3 regions of the Actinoplanes sp. NPDC051859 genome follow, and region 1 is predicted to be linked to each of the others. Evidence: riboswitches for the same ligand, from Rfam matches in the RefSeq annotation. Region 1 holds a riboswitch; each other region holds the start of a gene.

Region 1 (5,107 bases):
AACTCGTCGTACACGGCGTGGACCAGATGCGTCCGACCCGCAAAGCGTTCGAGCCGGTGCCGGGAGTGCGCTAGCGCCTCCTGGTCCCGGTCGAGTCCCACCAGAACCACGTCCGGGTGCCGTTCGAGCACGGCCTCAGCGTGCCCGCCCAGTCCCAAGGTGAAGTCGACGTGCACCACAGCGGATCCCGAAGAACCCGAACCACCGTGCGCGCTCGACTCACCTGGAGAGCTGGAGCCAGGACCACCGACGGAACTCGGACCGTTGAGCGCGGGAGCGAGCAGCTCGAGGCAGCGTTCGAGCAGCACCGGCACATGCGTGCCGCGATGCTCCCCCATGTCGACTCCCATTGCCCCGCTCTTTCCTCGCGCGCCCCGCGACCGTTTGTTCCCGATCGGTGCCCGACCGTCTTCCGTACCGCCAGATCCCCATCCGCTCGTGCCCGTTGCCATCGGGCGCGCCCCACCGGACACACGCCTGGCACCGGGGAAGAGGCGCCAGGAGCGGGAGCGGCTGGAGATCTCGCAGTACGGCGGCAGCGACGTCCGGACCACCTCGGCGGCCGACAGGTGCCACGCCTACAGTCCGCCGGGCAGCACCCCCTCCTCGATATCGGCGAAGTCGTCCTCGCTCGCCGTGAGGTACTGCTCCCAGGACTGTTTGTCCCAGATCTCCACGCGTGTGCTTGCGCCGATCACCACCAGCTCGCGGTCGAGAGCCGCATATTCCCGCAGGTGCGCCGGGATGGTGACCCGGCCCTGCTTGTCGGGAATCTCGTCGTGCGCGCTGGCGAAGAACACCCGGCTGTAGGCCCGGGCGGCCTTGTTGGTGACCGGTTGGTCGCGCAGCTGCCCCGCGATCCGCTGGAATTCCGGCATCGGGAACACGTACAGACAGCGCTCCTGCCCCTTGGTGATCACGACACCTCCCGCCAGCTCGTCCCGAAACTTCGCCGGAAGGATGAGCCGACCCTTGTCGTCCAGGCGCGGGGTGTGTGTGCCGAGGAACATCGGCCCAACCCCCCTGCCCTGTGGCGCCGCTCCGTTGGTGCGGTGCGGTCTGCCGGTTCACTCGGGCCGGCAGGTCCTGCTTCCGGCCTGCCACTGCGCTCCACCTTACTCCACTTCCCTCCACTCGCAACCAGAATCGACGCGTCTGCGAACCGGATTCGCGGATGAATGCGCACGTCAGAAGCGGTGGAGCGGCAGTGGAGGGGAAAGCCCTTCCGATCATGGTCCACTTTCCGACAAGCCGCCCAGTCGGGCAGAAAACTCCGGAGAAAACGGGACCTTTTGCTCGCCTGCGACCCGCTCGGGGAGAGAAGTGGAGGGATCTTGTGGCGCGAAGTGGAGGGCTCCCCGACTCCCCGAGCAGTCGGACGCCAGGCAGGCGGCGGAGACGACGGTGGGGCCGTGACCCGAACCGGGTCACGGCCCCACCGAAAGTTGCCTTACTGCACTGCTTAACTGCGCGAACGTCAGGCCGCGAGGCGGCGTACGACGTAGCTGTTGCTCCAGATCTTGTGCTTGCCGACCGATGCACCCGGCTTGGGCGAGTCGTACATGTAGCCGCCGCCCGCGTAGATGCCGGCGTGGTAGCCGTGCGAGCCGTTGCGGAAGATGAGCAGGTCGCCCACCTTCTTGTTCGACTTGCTGACGGCCTTGCCGTAGTGCTGCTGCGAGTTGGCGCTGTGCGGCAGCTTCTTGCCGATCGCCTTCTTGTAGACGTACTTGGTGTAGCCCGAGCAGTCGAAGCGGTTGGGGCCCGAGGCGCCGAAGCTGTAACCAGCCCCGCGGTGCTTCTTCGCCTCGGCGAGGATGCGCTCACCGCTGCTGCTCTTGACCGTGATCTTGACCGGCGTGGACGCCACCGCGGCGTACGGCGTGGCGCCGACAGCACCCTCGAAGGAGGTGCGGAAGTAGGCCGTGGCGCCGGGCTTGTCGGTGAACTTCACGGTGCCGGCGTTGGCGCGCTTGCGGTCCCAGGTCTTCCACTTGCCGTTGACCTTGGTCTGGAGCCGGACCCAACCGCTGACCGACTTCTTACCGGTCTTGGGGTCGATCAGCGTCATGGTGATCGCGATCTTCCCGCCCCGCTTGACCGAGCGGGCGCTGTAGGACGCGGACACCTTGGGCTTGGCTTTGGCCGCGGCAGCCACGGCGGTGATCGGGGTGACGGCGGCCGCGGAGGCCGCCGGCGTGGCGATCAGCTGGCCGGCGCAGAGACACAGGCCCAGGGACAGTGCGACGGTTCCGGTGCCGGCAGACATGCGGCGGCCCCGGCTCGAACTGCGTTCGTGCACGGTAGAAGATTCCCTCCGGCACGCCTGCGAGGTTAGCTGTCGGGTTCGGGCGGGAAGGTGTGCCCGGTCGCCAGGTGGCGACTTCACCCCGAGGTCCGCCGGGTCTTGCGACCCGGAGCGGACCGGAAATGGGTCCCCCGTCCCTGCCCCCGTATGCCTTTATGGTTGTTCGCTTTCCTCGTGGTCGAACCGTCCGGACCGGGGCAGGGCTCGGCGTGATCCGGGCGGTGCGAGCGGTGGGCGGATGCTCACCGGCCCGTCCTTGCTACCGGATTTCTCGATCCACTGCGAGCCCTCTCAATGTCACTCCCCGTAATTGGCACAATGGACGGTGTCCGGTTTGAGATCTCCTCGTGACAAATGCCGCCACGTCATGTGTTCATGCGACTACTCACTGTCCAAAGTTACGGGTGAAACAGAACACAAATTTTTTGATGGCGCGTCTGATCATGGATGGGGGCAATGTCGGGCGAAAGCCATCTCACACCCCTCGACCGGGGGAAACACCACTCCGGACGCACATCCCGGCTCGGCCATTCGGCCAAACGCACGGCGACAGAGCGGCACCGCACTCGCCGCCACTCGACGTAGTGTCCGTTTCCGGTACCCTCGCAGCCGTGACGGACGGGAAAATGCCCTTGCGGGCCAAGGTCGCGACTTCGGTATCGCGCACGGCGGCGGCCCTCTCGCGGGCCGCGGGACGCGGCGACGGCTCGGTGATCGGCGGGTGGATCGGTCTCAAGATCGACCCTGACCTGCTGCGCAACCTGGCTGCCGGGCGGGCCATCGCGCTCGTGTCCGGCACCAACGGCAAGACCACGACGACCCGATTCGCCGCTGCGGCACTCGGCGTCCTCGGCCCGGTCGCCACCAACTCCTTCGGCGCCAACATGCCCACGGGGCACACTTCGGCGCTCGCGAAGGCCGGGGCCACCCCGTTCGCCGTCCTCGAAGTGGACGAGCACTACCTCGCCAAGGTGATCGACGACACCAATCCGCGGGTCGTCGCTCTGCTCAACCTCTCCCGCGACCAACTCGACCGGGCCAAGGAGGTGGCGATGATGGCGCAGCTGTGGCGCACCGCCCTCGCCGGCCACCCGGACGTGCACGTGGTCGCCAACGCCGACGATCCGATGGTCGTCTGGGCAGCCGTCGGCGCCCAGCACGTCGTCTGGTTCAGCGCCGGGCAGCGGTGGACCGACGACTCCTGGGTCTGTCCCGAGTGCGGCGCGCCGATCAAACGCGCGCACGGCGACTGGTGGTGCACCGGATGCGCGCTGCGTCGCCCGCAGGCGCAGTGGACGGTCGAGGACGAGGGCGTCCTCGACCCCAAGGGCGACTGGCACCTGGTCAAGCTCCAGCTCCCCGGTCAGGTCAACCTCGGCAACGCGGCCACCGCGCTGGCCCTGGCCGCCGAGTTCGGCGTACGCCCGATCGAAGCAGTCCCCCGCCTCGCGACCGTGGCCTCGGTGGCCGGCCGCTACGCCCAGGTCGACCGGGACGGGCGCAACATCCGTCTGCTGCTGGCGAAGAACCCGGCCAGTTGGCTCGAGGCGTTCGACATGGCCGAGGTCGCACCGACGCTGCTCTCCATCAACGCGCGCGACCCCGACGGCTTCGACACCTCCTGGCTCTACGACGTCGACTTCGCGCCGCTGCGGGGACGGCCCGTCCTGATCACCGGGGACCGGGCGTACGACCTCGCGGTGCGGCTGGAAGTGAACGAAGTGCCGTTCCGGCACGTTAGAACCTTCGACGAGGCACTCCGCGCCACACCGCCGGGCCGCCTCGAAGTAATCGCCAACTACACGGCCTTCCAGGACATCCGAGCGGAGCTAGACCGTGTCAACTGAGCACCTGCGCATCGTGTGGATCTACCCCGACCTGCTGTCCACGTACGGCGACCGGGGCAACATGCTGATCCTGGCGCGCCGGGCCCAGCTGCGCGGGATCCCGGTGGAGACCTATCAGGTGCGCTCCGACCAGCCGATGCCCGACTCCGCGGACATCTATCTCATCGGTGGCGGCGAGGACGGCCCGCAGGCGTTGGCTGCCCAGCGGTTGATCGCTGACGGCGGCATGCACCGCGCGGTCGCCCGGGGCGCTGCCGTGTTGACGATCTGCGCCGGTTACCAGATCTTCGGCCACTCGTTCTCGGCCAAGGGCGCCACCTGCGCCGGGCTCGGCCTGCTGGACATCACCTCCGACCGGGGCGAGACCCGGGCGGTCGGCGAGGTCCGCGGCGACATCGACCCGCGGCTCGGCCTGCCCCCGCTGACCGGCTTCGAGAACCACGGCGGCCGCACCCGCCTCGGCCCCGGCGCCACGCCACTGGCCCGGGTCACCGCCGGCATCGGCAACGACGGGCAGACCGAGGGTGCCTGGGCCGGGAAGATCCTCGGCACGTACGCCCACGGCCCGGCGCTCGCTCGCAACCCAGCGATAGCCGATCTGCTACTGCGTTGGGCGACCGGCGCGGATAGTCTTCAACCGCTCGACGACACCTGGGCCGACCGGCTCCGGAACGAGCGGCTCGCCGCAGCGGGCGCCGCATGACCCGAAAAAACGCCTGACCAGCAGTTACTCCTGGACCGACGAGAAGTAGGGGCGGTACGCCTGCATGACTGACCTCCTGATCGCGCCGCCGAGCGTGCAGTCCTCCGCCACGGACCCTCAGGCCAGCCAGCAGACCCCGATCGGATGGCGGCACCGCCTCGTCCGGTTCGGCGTTCTCGGTGCCGCCGTCGCCGCGCTCGGCGTGGCCGCCGCGGTCCTGCCGATGAAGGAGATCGCCGACTCGGTGCT
Region 2 (5,107 bases), on a different contig from region 1:
AATTGCGGCCGCAAAAACGATGCGGGTAAGGAATCCCGGACGGCGGATGCCGAAATCCGACACCAAACGCGAACGGCGCCCACGCGGGACGCCGCCACATATTCCGGCTGGCAGATAGAAAAAGCCGCCCCCGGCACGGGGCCGAGGGCGGCGGAAGAAGGATGCCGGTGTGCAGGTCGCCTCGCGGCGGAAGGCTCAACGCGGCTCCAGCCGAACGGTATTCCGCGAAGGCTAAGGGTGAGGCCCGGGGACACTGGGCACACCGGCATCTGGTCCTAACCTTCGACCGGCCGCGGCGATTCCTGAAGGCTATGTGACCTGGACCACAGTGAAAGCGGCTGGGTCAGGCGTCGCCGGCAGCTTCCTTGGCGGCCGAGTAAGCCATTTGCAGAAAATCTGAAGCAGCCGTCGCGGTGAACACCGTGGCAGCGAGCCGGGTGAGCTTCGGGGCGAAGACCAGACCGCTGGTCAGGCCGGTAGCGATCCAGACGGCCAGGCAGAACGGACAACTGACCAACTCGCCCAGCGAGTGCCGGATGCTGCTGCCCTGGTCGCGTACCTCCTCGTTGACCTCGCCGCTGCCGCCTGGTTCGGCGTACCGCGTGAAGGGCGCGCGCAGCGGGCTGGTGATCGAGTCCTTGGCGATCAGGCGGCTCAGCTTGTGCGTGGCGATCGAGATCAACACGATGTCGGCGACCGCCGGCCGCTCCGGCACCGGGCGGCCGGTGACCTTCGCCGCGACGCCGAGAGTGCCCGCCAGGATGCCGAATGCGCCCATCATCGCCGCATATCCATCCAGCGGGCGGTGCTCGTGGGGGGCGTACTGCCGACGCAGGTTGTCGAGCCGGGCGCGCACCGAGGAGGTCATCCGGTTCCTCTCAGAAGTCCTGGGTCAGCCGGTGCGGATCGACCTCGCGGCCTGGATGCCGGGCCAGATACTCGGTCTCCAGCTCCGCCGTACGGCGTAAGTGGTTGGCAAGTGCGGCCTCGGGACCGTGTCGCAGGGTCGCTAGCCGGGTGCGGTGCAGACTGCCGAGCTCGCGGATCAGGTCGTCGTCGGCGAGCCCTGCCGGGTCGATGCCCTGCTCGGTGCCGACGCGGTCGCCGACCTCGGAGTCACTCATGATCTCTCCCTCTCTCGGTGCTTGCAGGGTTGCCCGTGCGCCTGATCGCCAAACCCGGCGGTAGCACCTTCAGGGCCCGACGAAACCTGCCGGTACCCTCGACGCATGAGAGCGCTGTGGACCCCGGCGTGGATTGCGCGCCACGTGGTCGCGCTCGTGCTCATCGTCGGTTTCCTGGGCCTGGGCTGGTGGCAGTTCACCCGGGCCAGCGGGGGGAACAAGCTCAGCTGGGGTTACACCTTTGAGTGGCCGCTTTTCGCGTTATTCGTCGGCTTTTTATGGTTCCGCGAAGTGCAGCAGGAATTGAAGACCCGAAACCCCGCTTCTTCGCGTACGGAAGAAGAAAGCGCGACTCCCGACCCGGCCGCACCAGTGACGGTGCGTCGTCCGGTGCGCGCCGTGAGCAGGCAAGCTGTTGCCGCTGCCGACCCCGAGCTCGAGGCCTACAACGACTATCTCGCCTGGCTCGGCGCCCACCCCGGGGCCCGGCCGAGCGACTACCCCGGACCCAAGAGCGGCATCAAGTAAGAAGGACGTGGATCGTGCAGGGAGCCCTCACCCGCTACCGGATCATCGCCTGGATCGTCGGCGTGGTCCTCGTCGTGCTCATGTTGGTGGCCATGCCGATGAAATACATCGGCCACGACGGGAGCCTGGTAGCCGCGGTCAGCCCGGTCCACGGCTTTCTCTACATGCTCTACCTGGTTGCCACGTTCGATCTGAGCCGGCGGGTGGGCTGGGCGCCCAAGCGGATGCTGCTCGTGATGCTCGCCGGCACCATCCCCGTGTTTTCCTTCTGGGCCGAGCACATTGTCACCCGCAGGTGGGTTGCGCCGGCGGTCGCCGCCGAGCCTGTGTTGGCGGAGAAATAGCGAAAGTAACGCTGCGAATCGGCGGGATAGCGTTCAGTTATTCGGAACATTCCGAAATTCGTGATGATTGGCGCAGGTCACTCCCCCGCCTCTTGTGTTAATCCGGATCGCCGATAAGTTGATGCGGTTGGTCCGGTCCGCAGCCACAAACCCGCCCGTGGCGCCGGCCATCGCCGCCGAGTCCTCGACGGTGGAAGCGATGTTCCCGATCCCCCCGGAACCCTCGCGACCGCCACGAAGAACCGGGGAACCACCGAGAACCTGGGGTGAATCCGCGTTCGCGCGGTAGGGCCTTCTTCCCGCCCGAATCCGTCAGCTAACCCGGTAGGCGGCACAGCGGAAGAAAGGCCACGTTCCGTTGCCACACGCCCGCACGAGGCTTCGCGCTCTGGTGGTCGCCGCCCTGGCGATCGCGGTCACCAGCACCGTCGCCCCGGCCCCCGCGCACGCGGCGCCCTCCAAGAACGAACTCACCAAGAAGATCGAAAAGGCGTCCCACCAGCTCGAGGACGTTGTCGAGTCGTACAACAAGATGCGGATCAGCCTGAAGAAGACGAAGGCCGAGGAAGTGAAGCTCGCCGCGTCACTCAAGCCCGCGAAGGAAGCCCTGCAGGTCGCCGGTACGCAGATGTCGGCAATCGCCGCGTCGGCGTACAAGACCGGCAAGATGGGCACCATGAACGTCATGCTCGAGGGCGGCGATGCCCTGATGGATCGCATGTCCATTCTCGAGCAGTTGTCCCGCAGCCGGCAGCGCGACATCAGCAACTACACGGCTACGACGCAGACCTTCAGCGATCGTCAGGCCGCGCTGAAGACGACGCAGGACAAGCAAGCGGCGGAAATCAAAGAGCTCGCCGCGCGCAAGAAGAAGATCGAAGGCGATCTCGACAAGCTGTACGAGATGCGCACCGCGGCCTACGGCACTGCCACGAACGCCGGCTCGGCGTACACGGGCAAGGTGCCGTCGGTCTCCGGTAAGGCGGGCGTGGCGGTGAGCTTCGCCTTCGCCCAGATCGGCAAGCCGTACGTGTTCGGCGCCGGCGGTCCCGGCTCGTACGACTGCTCGGGCCTAACCTCGGCAGCCTGGGGTGCGGCCGGCAGGGGGATGTCGCACAACGCCGCCGCGCAGTTCAGCGAGACCAGCCGAGTCAGCAGAGCCCAGCTCCAGCCGGGCGACCTGGTGTTCTACCGCGGTCTCGCGCACGTCGGCATCTATGTCGGCGGCAACCAGATCATCCACGCCTCGGTGCCCGGCGAGCCGGTCAGCAAGGTGTCGATCGACATCATGCCGCCGTACGGCTTCGGACGACCCTGATTCATCGGGCGTCATCTTTCACCGGCGTCAACGCGAAGGCCGGCGTTCCCTTCGGGGAGTGCCGGCCTTCCGCGTGTGGCGGCGAGGAAGGTCGGCGGAGTGCCGGCCTTCGCGTATGGCGGCGAGGAAGGTCGGCGGAGTGCCGGCCTTTCGCATGACAAGAGTGGGGGCAGGCGTCGGTTGACGTCACAACGCGGAAGGCCGGCGCCCCCTGCGGGGCACCGGCCTTCGACGTTCGCGCTTGCGATGCTTACGCGGCCTGGAGGCCCTCGGCGCGGGCCAGCTCGCGGAGGCGACCCAGCGCCTGAATCTCGAGCTGGCGGATGCGCTCCCGGGACAGCGAGAAGCGCGAGGCCACCTCGGTCAGCGAGTGCTCCCGGCCGTCCTCGAGGCCGTAGCGGGCCCGCATGATGCCGGCCGACCGGTCATCGAGGTGGTTGAGCAGTCCCTCGATGCGCTGCCGCTCGAGGGCGGTCAGCACGATCTCCTCCGGCGACGGGGCGTCGCTGTCGGCGACCAGGTCGCCGAGGTTGGTGTCACCGTCGTCACCGACCGGGGTGTCCAGGGATACGGTGTCCTGGGCCCAGCGGGTGAGCTCGGTCACGCGTTCCACCGTCACGCCCAGGGCGGCAGCGACCTGCGCCGGCTCCGGGTCGGCGCCGAGCTCGCGAACGAGCTGGCGGGTGACGTTGCGCATCCGGTTGACGTCTTCGACGAGGTGCACGGGCAGGCGCACGGTGCGCTCCTGCTGCGCGATCGCCCGGCTGATGGCCTGACGGATCCACCACGTCGCGTACGTCGAGAACTTGTAGCCGCGCTCGTAGTCGAACTTCTCCACGGCGCGGACCAGGCCGGTGTTGCCCTCCTGGATGAGGTCGAGCATCGGCATGCCCGAGCGCACGTACCGGCGTGCGATCGAGACGACCAGGCGCAGGTTGGCCCGGATGAACAGGTCCTTGGCCCGGCTGCCTTCGGCGACGAGTCGTTCCAGTTCTTCCCGGCTTACGCCGCGACGGACTTCACCGCTCTCGAGCAGGTGCTCGGCATAGAGGCCGGCCTCGATTGCCTTGGAGAGGTCGACCTCCCTGGCGGCGTCCAGAAGCGGCGTCCGGGAGATCTCGTGCAGGTAGACGCCGACGAGGTCGCGCTCCTCGGCGACTTCGTCCGTCCGCATCACGGTGTTCTTCTCCACGTTGCCCACGGTCCCCTCATTGCCTTCACTAACCCTGTTACGGGCAATTCCTGCGTCCATCGGCCCTCCCCGTAACGTCCGCAGTTCGTGCATTGCGGTACTGGCACCTCACACAACAAGTGGCGCCCTGTACTGATTCCGGCTGGTGAGTCGAAAGTGACACGAATGCCTGAGCGCCAGCTGAGAGCCGGTTGGACACTTACTGAAGAGGGCTCTCTCGGAAGGCATTCGGAGCCGAGTGCGGCGTCGGATGTGTCCGTCGACCCATCCGCTTCGCCCCAAACATGACACCATCAGCCCCTCGTCCGGCACAGCGACCGCCGTCACGGATTGCCTTGCGACGGTCGTCACTACCCAGTACGGCCCGGTAGCCGGATGGGTTCACGTCCAGCATCGACAGGTTGCCGCCCAGACTTGATGCAAACGCCACGGCGAAGATTCCCGGGCCGCTGGGACCCGGGAGCCTCTGCCACCATGCGGCACATCGCGCCGCAGATCACTAGCCCATCCGGGTGACCCTCGCATGGGCGACCATCGCTTCCTTCCGTCGTTTCCGCTGCCCCGACCAACCACACAGTTAGTGACGGAGAACACAGCCGGA
Region 3 (5,107 bases), on a different contig from region 1:
GTTCTGGGACGCCGAGACGTTCGTGCTGCCCGCGCTGACGTACACCCAGCCGTCGGCCGCAGCGGACGTGCTGCGCTGGCGGCACTCGACGCTGGACCTCGCCAAGGAACGGGCGCAGACGCTCGGGCTGCAGGGCGCGGCGTTCCCGTGGCGCACCATCCGCGGCCAGGAGTGCTCGGCGTACTGGCCGGCCGGCACGGCGGGCTTCCACATCGGCGCCGACATCGCCGACGCCGTGCGCCGTTACGTGTCAGCCACCAACGACCTCGATTTCGAGCGGGAGGTCGGCCTCGAACTGCTGGTGGAGACGGCCCGGCTGTGGCGCTCACTGGGGCACCACGACCGGCACGGCCGCTTCCACATCGACGGTGTGACCGGCCCGGACGAGTACACCGCGGTGGTGGACGACAACGTCTACACCAACCTGATGGCGCAGCAGAATCTGCTCGCCGCGGCGGATGCGGCCCAGCGGCATCCCGACCTGGCCCGCAAGCTGGGCGTCAACGACGAGGAGTCGGCGTCCTGGCGGGATGCGGCGGCCGCCGTGCACATCCCGTACGACCGGGAGCTGGGGGTGCACCAGCAGTCGGAGGGCTTCACCCGGCTGGCGGAGTGGGACTTCGAGAACACTCCGCCGGAGGCGTACCCGCTGCTGCTGAACTACCCGTACTTCGACCTCTACCGCAAGCAGGTGGTCAAGCAGGCCGACCTGGTGATGGCGATGTACGTGCGCGGTGACGCCTTCACCCCGGAGGAGAAGGCCCGCAACTTCGCCTACTACGAGGCGCGGACCGTACGTGACTCGTCGTTGTCGGCGTGTATTCAGGCGGTGTTGGCCGCCGAGGTGGGCCACCTGGAGTTGGCGCACGACTATCTTGGCGAAGCGGCCCTGATGGACCTGCACGACCTGCACCAGAATGCGCGGGACGGCGTGCACGTGGCGTCGTTGGCCGGCTCGTGGATCGCCCTGGTCGCCGGGCTGGGCGGCATGCGCGACTACAACGGCCAGCTGTCCTTCTCGCCGCGGCTGCCAAACCGGATCAACAGCCTGGAGTTCTCGCTGCTGTGGCGGGGGCTGCGGGTCCGGGTCGAGGTCTCGCCAGAAGAGGTGACCTACTCGCTGCGCAACGGCGGCGGCTCGGCCCGGCTGGAGCTGCTGCACCACGGCAAGGAAGTCACGGTTACCCAGGTCAAGCCGGTGGTGCTGGCGATCCCGCCGGCTGCGCCGACCGGTCCGGCCCCGACTCAGCCCGCCGGTCGGGCGCCGGTGCGCCGCGCGAACAACAAGTAGCTACGGCACACACGACGAAGCCCCCGCTTCCCCGGTGCAGACCAGGGAGGCGGGGGCTTTCGCTACAGCATCGAGACGTGTACGTGGTCCGTATGGTCACTGTCGCCGGAATAGGAACTCCATCCGGTGGCCGGGAACCACACCATCTTGTTCCAGATGACGTAGAGGACGCCTAATCGGTCGGCGTTGCGGACGAGGAACGCCATGAGGTTGTTGCCGTACTCGCGGGTGTCCCTGTTGTGCCAGGGTGAGAATCCGCTCTTCTGCAGGGACCAGTCGCAGGCTCTGCCCTTGGGGTGTTCGAACGGCCCGCCGGGGCGGAAACAGCCGACGAAACGGCCGAAACCGGCCTTCTTGACTTCCTTGAACATGTGCATGGTCCGGGCAGTGACGCAGCCGCCCGTCGTTTGATCGTCGACGTTGCAGCCCTCGGGGGCGAACTCGTTGTCCCCGTTGCGCGGCGCAGCCGCGGCCACCTTGGACTCGGCGGTCACGAATCCGCCGGTGACCTGTTCGCCGCCGACCAGGTTGAGGGCCTTCTCGGCGGACTCTTTCTGCTTCTTCATCGCCTGCAGGTTCTGTTGCTGCGCTTTGAGTTCCTGGTCCAGGCGGGCCTTGGCGGTAGCCACCTGGTTGATCGCGGCGGTGAGCTGGCGGAGCTTGCCGTCGTTGAGAGCGTTGATCTCCTCGAGCGAGACCGCCTTCTCCAGGAATCCGCCGGGCGTGCGGGTGTTGAGCAGGAAGCCCAGTGTCGACAGGCCGCCGGTGCGGTATTGCTGGGACGCGATGGCGCCCACCTGGGGCCGCAGTTTGTCCCGTTGAGTTTCCGCGTTCTTCACCTGAACGGCCAGGTTGGCCTGGGCCTTGGTCGATTTCTCGACCGCGGCCTTGGCGGCCAGAAAGCGCCGGCCGGTGCTGTCGAGCACGTCGTTGAGCAGCGGGTTGTCGTCGCCGTCGTCCGGGGTCGCCGTGCTTCCACCGCCGGGCGCCGCGGCCGCGGGGGCGGCCGGGGTCACGATCATGGTGATCGCGACGAGTGGTGCCAGGGCCAGCGTCAGCCACCGGCGGGGTCTTGCCGTCATGCAGTTTCCTTCCGTGTTGCCGCCTACCGGGTTAGCTGACGGGTTCGGGACGGAAGCGATCCCTACCGCGCGGGTTCGGCGGATTCACCCCATGGTGCGATGGGTCCCCGGCTCGCCTTTCGGCGATTAAGCGGTGGTCGGCCGGCACCTTGGGGGCAGTGCCTTCCGGGCAGTGACCGGCGGAAAGCTTACCTGACGACGGCCCTCGAATCAGTGCCCGAGCGGTCGGGAAAAGCGTTACCGCGCAACGACTTTGCGTCACTTCTCGATGGGTTGCCGCTGGTCAAGCCCGTGTCACGAGATCAATGTGAGTCGTTGCACTCTCGCTCGCATTCTTACCGTCCGTGGTCGGATAAATGCGCTTGGTGCGACACCTGTCAATATTGACAAAGCGTGGGTAGTCTTCGTCACGGTTCCATCACGGAGCCGCCGCTTAATCGCCGAAAGGCGAGCCGGGGACCCACTACGTAATGGGGTGAATCCGCTGCGTGCAGCGGTAGGGATCGCTTCCGTCCCGAACCCGTCAGCTAACCCGGTCGGCGGCCGACGGAAGGAAAGTACGTGAGGCACGACCCGCTCCGGCGACGATTGGCGACCGTGCTCGCGGTCCTCGTCGCCACCTCGGGGCTGGCGCTCGCCGCCCCCGGCGCGGCCACCGCCGCGCCCCCGCCGCTCGCCGCACCGGGCAGTGAAGGTGGCTCCAAGTCCCTGCGCACCAAGCTCGAGGACGCCTCCAAGGGCTTCGTCGAAGCAAAGGAGAAGCTGGCCCAGTCGAAGAAGCGTGAGGCCGCGCTGACCGCGAGCCTCAAACAGCTCGACGCCGAACTCGGCCCCAAGAAAGTCGCGCTCAACGACGTCGTCCGGCAGTCGTACCGGACCGGCCGGCTGGGACCGATGAGCGCCCTGCTGTCGGCTGGCACTCCGGGCGGCATGCTGGACCGCGTCTCGACACTCGAGACCGTCGCGATCAAGCAGGAACACACGATCCGGGACCTGACCGACACCCGCACCAAGCAGGAGCAGGCCAAGGTCGCGATCGGCCAGGAAATCGGCGACCAGCAGAAGCAGGTCACCGTCATGGCCAAGCGCAAGAAGCAGGCCCAGGACGCGCTGGCGGCGGTCGGTGCGCCGGCCGGTGGCACCGGTGGATTCAGCGGCAGCAGTGCCGAGGCCGGCGCTGTGCAGCGGACCGCCAACGGTGGGCTGCCGGATGAGGGATGCAGCGTGGACGACCCCACGACAAACGGGTGCATCTCGCCCCGCACCCTGCACGCCATGAACGAGGCGAAAAAAGACGGCTTCACCCATTTCGTGTCGTGCTACCGCCCCGAGGAGGACGGCGGTGAGCATCCGCGCGGCAAGGCTTGCGACTTCGCCGCGGACGAGAAGGGCTTCGGCGGCGTCGCCACCGGCAAGAGCCGCAGCTACGGCGACAGTCTGGCGACGTACTTCGTCAACAACGCCGATCGGCTGGGCGTGCTGTACGTGATCTGGTTCAAGCAGATCTGGCTGCCGGGCAGTGGCTGGCAGGCGTACACACGGGGCAACGGTGATCCGAGCAGCGATCACACCAACCACGTGCATCTGTCGATGCGTTGACGCGGGACTGACGGAAAGGGCGGCCCGCGGGCCGCCCTTTTCTTACCGCTTGGTGTACGCCTCGTATTCCTTGAGCACTTCCGAGGTGGGGCCGTCGCCGCGGATTTCGCCCGACTCGAGCCAGATGCACCGCTCGCAGGTGTCCCGGATCGACTGCTCGCTGTGGCTGACCAGGAAGACCGTGCCTGCCTCGGCGCGCAGTTCGCGCACCCGCTGCTCGCTGCGCTTGCGGAACTTCGCGTCGCCGGTGGCTAGCGCCTCATCGATCAACAGCACGTCGTGCTTCTTGGCCGCCGCGATGGAAAAGCGCAGCCGGGCGGCCATGCCGGAGGAGTACGTCCGCATCGGCAGCGAGCTGAAGTCGCCGCGTTCGTTGATGCCGGAGAAGTCGATGATCTCCTGCGTCTGGGCCTTCACCTGGTCCGGGCTCATGCCCATGGCCAGGCAGCCGAGCACCACGTTGCGTTCGCCGGGCAGGTCGTTCATCAGGGCCGCGTTGACGCCCAGCAGCGAGGGCTGGCCGGCCGCGTAGATCGCACCCTTCTCGACCGGCAGCAGCCCGGCGATCGCCCGCAGCAGGGTCGACTTGCCGGAGCCGTTGGTGCCGATCAGGCCGATCGCCTCGCCCTTGTACGCGACGAAGCTCACGCCCTTGATTGCGTGCACCTCCCGTTGCGTGCCCGGCCGGGTGCCGGTGACGAGCCGCTTGAAGCTGGCCAGCGGGCTGTGCGTGCCCGCGGCGGCAGCCTGGTGCACCCGGTAGACGACGTGGGCGTCGTCCACGACCACGGTGGGTTCGCGCTGGTCAGCCACGGCCGTAGCCCTTCTCTCCGCGCCAGAAGTAGACGAAGCCGCCGAGCCCCACGACCAGTGCCCAACCGATCGCTTCGAGCCACAGCACCGGGGCGGGTGCGGCGAGCTTCACGTCCTCCATCAGGGCGTGGCGCATCAGCTCGATGTAGACGAGCAGCGGGTTGGCCTCGACGATGGCGAGCTTCCAGCCGCCGGTGAGCTCCTCGAACTTGCTCACCGGGTAGAGCACCGCGGAGCCGTAGAGCCAGATCCGCATGATGAACGGCACGAGCTGCTTGAAGTCGGCGGCCTTGGAGCCCAGCCGGGCCAGGGCCATGGCGAG

The links. A riboswitch is a leader RNA that binds a small molecule or an ion and turns the genes downstream of it on or off. The one in region 1 is predicted to bind cyclic di-AMP.
Region 2: it holds a riboswitch for cyclic di-AMP, as region 1 does, so the genes downstream of both, ACIA1L_RS10830 (NlpC/P60 family protein) here and ACIA1L_RS05875 (C40 family peptidase) in region 1, are expected to answer to the same signal.
Region 3: it holds a riboswitch for cyclic di-AMP, as region 1 does, so the genes downstream of both, ACIA1L_RS18120 (coiled-coil domain-containing protein) here and ACIA1L_RS05875 (C40 family peptidase) in region 1, are expected to answer to the same signal.

What each region holds. Positions count from the first base shown of each region.
Region 1 covers NZ_JBITBX010000002.1:406,914-412,020, reverse strand. Annotated here, with positions in the region: gene rsmH (16S rRNA (cytosine(1402)-N(4))-methyltransferase RsmH) at 1-350, opposite strand, end outside; gene mraZ (division/cell wall cluster transcriptional repressor MraZ) at 579-1,010, opposite strand; gene ACIA1L_RS05875 (C40 family peptidase) at 1,478-2,269, opposite strand; cyclic di-AMP (ydaO/yuaA leader) riboswitch at 2,309-2,471, opposite strand; gene ACIA1L_RS05870 (MurT ligase domain-containing protein) at 2,935-4,155, shown strand; gene ACIA1L_RS05865 (type 1 glutamine amidotransferase) at 4,145-4,858, shown strand; gene ACIA1L_RS05860 (TVP38/TMEM64 family protein) at 4,923-5,107, shown strand, end outside.
Region 2 covers NZ_JBITBX010000003.1:639,166-644,272, reverse strand. Annotated here, with positions in the region: gene ACIA1L_RS10850 (DUF1360 domain-containing protein) at 344-868, opposite strand; gene ACIA1L_RS10845 (DUF6158 family protein) at 879-1,124, opposite strand; gene ACIA1L_RS10840 (hypothetical protein) at 1,230-1,652, shown strand; gene ACIA1L_RS10835 (DUF3817 domain-containing protein) at 1,667-1,996, shown strand; cyclic di-AMP (ydaO/yuaA leader) riboswitch at 2,217-2,342, shown strand; gene ACIA1L_RS10830 (NlpC/P60 family protein) at 2,388-3,314, shown strand; gene ACIA1L_RS10825 (RNA polymerase sigma factor RpoD/SigA) at 3,565-4,566, opposite strand.
Region 3 covers NZ_JBITBX010000006.1:322,069-327,175, forward strand. Annotated here, with positions in the region: gene ACIA1L_RS18115 (glycoside hydrolase family 65 protein) at 1-1,291, shown strand, start outside; gene ACIA1L_RS18120 (coiled-coil domain-containing protein) at 1,354-2,373, opposite strand; cyclic di-AMP (ydaO/yuaA leader) riboswitch at 2,378-2,516, opposite strand; cyclic di-AMP (ydaO/yuaA leader) riboswitch at 2,794-2,931, shown strand; gene ACIA1L_RS18125 (coiled-coil domain-containing protein) at 2,935-3,972, shown strand; gene ACIA1L_RS18130 (ABC transporter ATP-binding protein) at 4,015-4,785, opposite strand; gene ACIA1L_RS18135 (ABC transporter permease) at 4,778-5,107, opposite strand, start outside.